2 linked regions of the Labrenzia sp. PHM005 genome follow. Each later gene encodes a partner of the first gene's protein in a complex. Links are inferred from orthologs where the notes say so. Each region holds a gene or a part of one and is shown in the gene's direction. Other genes may lie near its edges. The genes, in order: secY and secA.

Region 1 (3,180 bases):
GTCCGATGCGTGCGGTTTTTGAAACACTTGGCGTTCAGGACGTTGTGGCAAAGTCTCTGGGGACTTCCAACCCCTACAACATGGTTCGTGCGACTTTCAACGCGCTGACCAAAGAAGACAGCCCGCGCTCCGTTGCTGCCCGCCGTGGCCTTAAGGTCTCTGTGTTGCAGTCCCGGCGTCGTGACAACAACGAAGAGGCGGCTCCGGCTGCTGCTGAGGGTTGACCTTAGCGGCGCGAGCCACCAGCTGAATGAGGGTTAGTTCCATGGCGAACACCGAAAAGACTGTTACGGTCGAACAGATCGGCAGCCCGCTGCGCCGTCCTAAGGACCAGCGCGCGACGCTCGTCGGTCTCGGCCTGAACAAGATGCACCGCCGTTCCACACTGAAGGACACTCCTGAAGTGCGCGGCATGATCAATAAGGTCCAGCATCTCGTTCGCGTCGTCGAAGACAACGCGTAAGGGGTGAGGAGATAAAGACATGAAGCTCAACGAACTTCGTGACAACGAAGGTGCCTCCCCGGAGCGCACACGCGTTGGCCGCGGTATCGGCTCTGGCAAAGGCAAGACCGGTGGACGTGGTGTTAAAGGTCAAAAGTCCCGCTCTGGTGTAGCGATCAAGGGCTTTGAAGGCGGTCAGATGCCGCTTCACCGCCGTCTGCCAAAGCGCGGCTTTACGAACATTTTCGCCAAGGACTACAGCACTGTGTCCGTCGGCCGTGTTCAAAAGGCAATCGACGCTGGTAAGCTGAACGCTTCTGAGACGGTGACCGTCGAAGCGCTGAAGGCTGCAGGCGTGGTCAAGCGGGTCCGTGATGGCGTCCGCATCGTTGCCAACGGTGAACTCACCGCGGCAGTGACCTTTGAAGTTGCCGGTGCCTCCAAAGGCGCTGTAGCAGCGATTGAAAAAGCAGGCGGCAAAGTCGCCGTTCTGGGAGCTCAGGCTTAACAGCCTGGGCTTTTCCCATTTGTCAGCAAGCATCCGACCGGAGTAGGGCATGGCATCGGCCGCCGAGCAACTGGCGTCAAATCTAAATTTCTCAGCTTTCGCCAAGGCTGAAGAACTCAAAAAGCGCATCTGGTTCACGCTAGGGGCGCTTTTGGTTTATCGACTGGGCACTTACATTCCGATGCCCGGGATCAATCCGGAAGCCTTTGCGCAGGCCTTTAGTCAGGCCCAGTCCGGTATCATCGGCATGTTCAACATGTTTGCCGGTGGTGCGGTTGAGCGCATGGCGATTTTCGCCCTCGGCATCATGCCGTACATCTCCGCCTCCATTATCATGCAGCTGATGACGACCGTCGTTCCGACGCTCGAGCAGCTGAAGAAGGAAGGCGAGCAGGGCCGGAAAGTCATCAACCAGTACACCCGCTACGGCACCGTGATTCTGGCTGCGTTCCAGGCTTATGGCATTGCGGTTGGCCTGGAAGGCGCGACTAATGTTGTCACCGATCCGGGTTGGTTCTTCCGCGCATCGACGGTGATTACGCTGGTTGGCGGCACCATGTTCCTGATGTGGCTGGGTGAGCAAATCACTGCCCGCGGCATTGGTAACGGTATTTCGCTGATCATTTTCGCCGGCATTGTCGCAGGTCTTCCGTCAGCGATCGTACAGACACTTGAACTTGGCCGTCAGGGATCCCTGGCGACTGGTATCATTCTGGCCGTTATTCTGCTGGCAGTTGTCGTGATTGCGCTGATCGTGTTCATGGAACGGGCGCAACGCCGTCTCTTGATCCAGTATCCGAAGCGTCAGATGGGCAATCGGATGTTCGAGGGCAATACCTCGTTCCTGCCGCTGAAGCTCAACACGGCCGGCGTTATTCCGCCGATCTTCGCATCTTCACTCCTGTTGGTTCCGGCAACGATCTCCGGGTTTAATGCCGGTGGAGGTAACGATGTGCTGACCACCATCACAGCGCTTCTTGGCCATGGCCAGCCGTTGTTCATGGTGTTCTATGCCGCAATGATCATCTTCTTCTGCTTCTTCTACACAGCGATTGTTTTCAATCCGAGCGATACGGCTGACAATCTGAAGAAGCATGGCGGCTTCATTCCGGGCATCCGTCCGGGTGAGCGGACAGCGCAATACATTGACCATGTGTTAACCCGGATTACTGTCGTTGGTGCAATTTACATCACCATCGTTTGTCTATTACCCGAATTCCTCATTTCGGCGACCGGCGTTCCGTTCTATTTCGGGGGGACATCCTTGTTGATTGTCGTGAGCGTGACAATGGATACCGTATCTCAGATCCAGGGTCATTTGCTGGCGCATCAATATGAAGGGCTGGTGAAGAAAGCGAAACTTAGGGGGAGACGCCGATGAGGCTCATTCTGGTTGGACCGCCAGGTGCGGGGAAGGGGACACAGGCTGCGCGGCTTGTTGAGAAATATGGAATTCCTCAACTGTCGACAGGTGACATGCTGCGCGCAGCTGTTGCAGCCGAAACCCCGGTTGGTCTGAAGGCCAAAGCGGTTATGGATGCTGGCGGACTGGTGTCGGATGACATCGTTGTCGGCATCATCCGGGACCGTATCGCCGAAGACGACGCCAAAAAGGGGTTCATCCTGGATGGCTTCCCACGGACACTGGCCCAAGCAGAAGCGCTTGATCAGATGCTCACCGAAAACAGCTTGACGCTGAACAGCGTTGTTGAGCTTCGGGTCGATCAGACCAAACTGGTCGACCGGATCATCAACCGGGCTGAAGAAGCAAAGGCTGCCGGTCAGCCGGTCCGCAAGGACGACGACCCGGAAGTCTTTAAGCAGCGTCTTGAGGCGTATAACCGCGATACCGCTGTTGTGGTGCCTTACTACGAGAAAACAGGCCTCCTGTCGGTAATCGATGGCATGCAGTCAATCGATGACGTAACGGCTTCGGTTAATTCCGTTCTTCAGGGACTTGACGAGAACGTTTAGAGCCGGTAAACGACCCGCTCTAGCTTACAGTTCAGCCGGTTCCATGCCCATGGGACCGGCATTGTCTGTGCCGGGTCTGACCCGGCATTTTCGTACCCCGCAAGGGCCGGCCTCCACCGGACGCGGGGCTTTTTGAAACGCGATCTGGTTTCGGCTGGACCGCAAAAACATGGAGATCAACGTGGCACGTATTGCTGGCGTTAACATCCCGACGAACAAGCGCGTTGTCATCGCGCTTCAGTACATTCACGGCATT
Region 2 (3,639 bases), 1.8 Mb from region 1 along the record:
CAGCCAAAGCCAACAATTCCATATCGATCATCACATCCAGCAGCAATTGGCGCCATTGTGCCGGTGGAAACCGCTGAAGCTCCTGGCCCAAGTCCTGGGCGGCAAATGCAATATCGGCTTCGGTGATGACTGCATCACCAACTTTTGCAACTACGTCGTCCGGTTCGGCCGCGGACAGGGAAGCCGATCCGAGCGTCAGTGCCAGAAAGGAAACAGCAAGCGCCTTGACTGGCCTGCGCAAGGAATTTCGGAGCATAAGAAAACCTTTACCTATGGGAACATGTCTCTTTTTTGCCCTCCTAGAACGAGGGCTTGGGTACATTGCCTATTCCAGCAGCGTTGACAAGCATAGAGCCCCCTCTTATCTGTCGGGCGGCCCTGCTGTGAGGCTGGGATGGCATCTTTTCGGCCGCGTTCACCGGCCAGCACGCTGTGCGTCATGTGCAACGTGTACAGAAAATTGAGACGATTTCATGGGCAGGCGTCAGATTGCCATTGACGCCGCCGGTAAGGGAAGGACCGCCACATGGCTGGCCTTGGCGCATTAGCACGTAAGTTGTTCGGGTCTGCAAACGACCGGATAATAAAGACATTCCGGTCAAGGGTTGAGCAAATCAATGCTCTGGAACCTGAAATCCAGGCTTTGTCGGATGAAGACCTGCGCGGACAGACTGAAAAATTCCGCGAACAACTCAAAAATGGCGCGACCCTCGACGACATTCTTGTTCCTGCATTTGCCACAGTCCGCGAAGCAGCCAAACGCGCGCTCGGCCAACGTCACTACGACGTTCAGCTGATCGGCGGCATGGTGCTGAATTCCGGTCAAATCGCGGAAATGCGCACTGGTGAAGGTAAAACCCTCGTTGCGACCGCACCGGTTTACCTCAACGCTTTGTTAGGCGACGGGGTCCATGTGGTCACCGTCAACGATTACCTGGCACAGCGCGACAGCGAATGGATGGGCCAAGTCTATAAGTTCCTTGGCCTCACCGTCGGCTGCATCACACATGGCCTCTCGGATGAAGAACGCCGCGCAGCCTATGAAGCCGACGTCACCTACGGAACCAACAACGAATTCGGCTTCGATTATCTGCGCGACAACATGAAACACGACCGCCCGTCGATGGTTCAGCGTAGCCATGCATTTGCGATCGTCGATGAAGTTGATTCGATCCTGGTCGACGAAGCGCGGACACCGCTCATTATTTCCGGTCCGCTGGAAGACCGTTCAGAATTCTACAATACGGTCGATGCGTTCATTCCGAACTTGACCGAAGAAGATTATGAGCTTGATGAGAAGGCACGCTCGGCGACTTTTACCGAAGCGGGCAATGAAAAACTCGAAGGTCTTTTGGCCGAAGCTGAATTGCTGAAGGGCGAGTCGCTCTACGATGTCGAGAACGTCTCAATCGTTCACCACCTGCAGCAAGCCCTGAAGGCCCACAAACTGTTCCAGCGGGACAAGGACTACATTGTCCGCAATGATGAAGTTGTCATCATCGACGAGTTCACAGGCCGCATGATGCCGGGCCGGCGCTTCTCCGAAGGCCTGCACCAGGCCCTCGAAGCCCGTGAAAAGGTCCGCATTCAGCCGGAAAACCAGACGCTGGCTTCGATCACATTCCAGAATTACTTCCGCATGTATGGCAAGCTTGCCGGCATGACCGGTACCGCGTCCACGGAAGCCGACGAATTTGCCGACATCTATAAGCTGGAAGTCGTTGAAATTCCGACCAATGTCACCGTCAAACGGGTTGATGACGACGATGAGGTTTACCGGACATTCCAGGAAAAATTCAATGCGATCGTCGAGCTGATCGACGACTGCAAGGAACGCCGCCAGCCAATTCTGGTCGGCACCACATCGATCGAGAAATCCGAGTACCTGGCCGATCTTCTGAAGAAGCACGGTTATAAGCAGACCGATCTGAGCGATCCGGCAGCGTTCGCAGCAGCTCAGAAAAAAGAAGACGGAAAATCCAAAGTCTTTGCCGTTCTGAACGCCCGTTACCACGAGCAGGAAGCCTTCATTGTCGCCCAGGCCGGGTTGCCGGGCGCTGTTACGATTGCAACCAACATGGCCGGCCGCGGCACCGACATTCAGCTTGGCGGCAATGCCGACATGCAGATCGAAATGGCCCTCGGCGACATGCCAGAAGGCGACGAACGGTCTGCCAAAGAAGCTGCGATCCGCTCTGAAGTCGAAGAACTGAAGCAAGAAGCTCTAACGGCAGGTGGCCTTTATGTGATTGGCACCGAACGCCACGAGAGCCGGCGGATCGACAACCAGTTGCGCGGCCGCTCCGGCCGTCAGGGTGACCCTGGCCATTCCAAATTCTTCTTGTCGCTGCAAGACGATCTGATGCGGATCTTCGGCTCTGAGCGCATGGACTCCATGCTGCAAAAGCTCGGCCTTGAAGAAGGCGAAGCCATTATCCACCCGTGGATCAACAAGGCACTGGAAAAGGCTCAGCAGAAGGTTGAGGCGCGCAACTTCGACATTCGTAAGAATCTTCTGAAGTTCGACGACGTCATGAACGACCAGCGCAAGGTCGTTTTTGATCAGCGCATCGAATTGATGGACAGTGAAGCCATTCAGGACGCCGTCTCGGACATGCGTCACGACGTCATCGATGATCTGGTGGCACGCCATATTCCGGAAAAAGCATATCCGGAGCAATGGGACACCGAAGGCCTTGAAGAAGAGGTGCGCAAGTACCTCAATCTAGACCTGCCGATCAAAGATTGGGCGGCCGAAGAAGGTATTGCAGACGAAGAGGTCAAAGACCGGCTCACACGCACAGCGGATGAAGCCATGGCCCAAAAAGTTGCCAAATACACACCGGACATCATGCGCCAGGTGGAAAAGGCAATCCTTCTGCAAACCCTCGACAACTTGTGGCGTGAACATCTTGCCAACCTCGATCACTTGCGGTCTGTCGTTGGTTTCCGTGGCTATGCCCAGCGCGATCCTTTGCAGGAGTACAAGACCGAGTCCTTTACGTTGTTTGAGACCATGCTGGTCCAGCTGCGTCAGATCACCACTGCACAGCTGCTGCGCGTTGAATTGGTCACAGAGCAGCCGCCGGAAATGCCGCAGGCGCCTGAAATGCACGCCCAGCACATCAATCCGCTGACCGGCGAGGATGAAGTGGCGCTTGCGAACGCGCCGATGCAACCGGCCGGACAACGGGATCCGAACAACCCGGACACCTGGGGCAAGGTCGGCCGTAACGAAGCTTGCCCATGCGGTTCTGGCAAAAAGTACAAGCACTGCCATGGTGCTTTGGTCTGATCATCAGACGATTTTCGAAAACAACAAACCGGCGCCCAGTATTTTTGGCGCCGGTTTTTCTTTTCAACACAACAACTTGCAAAAAGTCACACCAATCGCGCATTCGATTGGAACATTGCGGCTTTCCCTGTTGCCTTGTTCTTACAAAAGACCTGACTTAACCTGCAGCAATATTGAAGGGGGTGAGGTTCTCCTTACGGCGAACAAAATAAAAAACAGTGCCACTCATGTGAGAGCTGCACCGCGACATAATCCTGCGGAGGTCGCGCTGTATGGGTACGTTTCATATCGAAATCATCAAACCGTCGCACTACGACGATGACGGCTATGTTTTGCAATGGTGG

What was found.
Region 2: the proteins of secY (region 1) and secA are in contact, whole or in part, in a crystal structure (PDB 3DIN), measured with the Thermotoga maritima proteins. The link is inferred for Labrenzia sp. PHM005 from one-to-one orthologs. Residues at the interface, in WP_004081795.1 of Thermotoga maritima: Glu108, Gly109, Glu110, Glu111, Ala236, Glu237, Arg238, Arg239, Ile240, Thr241, Ile242, Gln243, Tyr244, Ala245, Arg246, Arg247, Val248, Thr249, Gly250, Arg251, Arg252, Val253, Tyr254, Gly256, Ala257, Ser258, Thr259, Tyr260, Leu261, Pro262; in WP_004082002.1 of Thermotoga maritima: Glu261, Ala262, Arg263, Lys300, Ala301, Arg302, Thr303, Ile304, Ile305, Leu323, Tyr324, Asp325, Pro326, Val329, Ser330, Tyr333, Ile336, Lys340, Phe345, Val349, Glu363, Phe364, Tyr374, Ser375, Gly376, Gly377, Glu393, Ile395, Thr482, Ser483.

Annotation. Positions count from the first base shown.
Region 1 is NZ_CP041191.1:3,331,580-3,334,759, forward strand. What follows is about bases 305-3,165. They hold secY (preprotein translocase subunit SecY), read left to right. Parts: upstream 305-999; coding sequence 1,000-2,331; downstream 2,332-3,165. Other genes in these bases: rpmD (50S ribosomal protein L30), read left to right, coding at 305-463; rplO (50S ribosomal protein L15), read left to right, coding at 483-950; FJ695_RS15130 (adenylate kinase), read left to right, coding at 2,328-2,924; rpsM (30S ribosomal protein S13), read left to right, coding at 3,106-3,165. In the rest of the region: rpsE (30S ribosomal protein S5), read left to right, coding at 1-224; more of rpmD, read left to right, coding at 266-304; more of rpsM, read left to right, coding at 3,166-3,180. UniProt on the Escherichia coli protein: The central subunit of the protein translocation channel SecYEG. Consists of two halves formed by TMs 1-5 and 6-10.
Region 2 is NZ_CP041191.1:1,516,913-1,520,551, reverse strand. The notes cover bases 176-3,495. They hold secA (preprotein translocase subunit SecA), read left to right. Parts: upstream 176-526; coding sequence 527-3,295; downstream 3,296-3,495. Other genes in these bases: FJ695_RS06920 (peptidylprolyl isomerase), read right to left, coding at 176-256. In the rest of the region: more of FJ695_RS06920, read right to left, coding at 1-175; FJ695_RS06910 (radical SAM protein), read left to right, coding at 3,568-3,639. UniProt on the Escherichia coli protein: Required for protein export, interacts with the SecYEG preprotein conducting channel.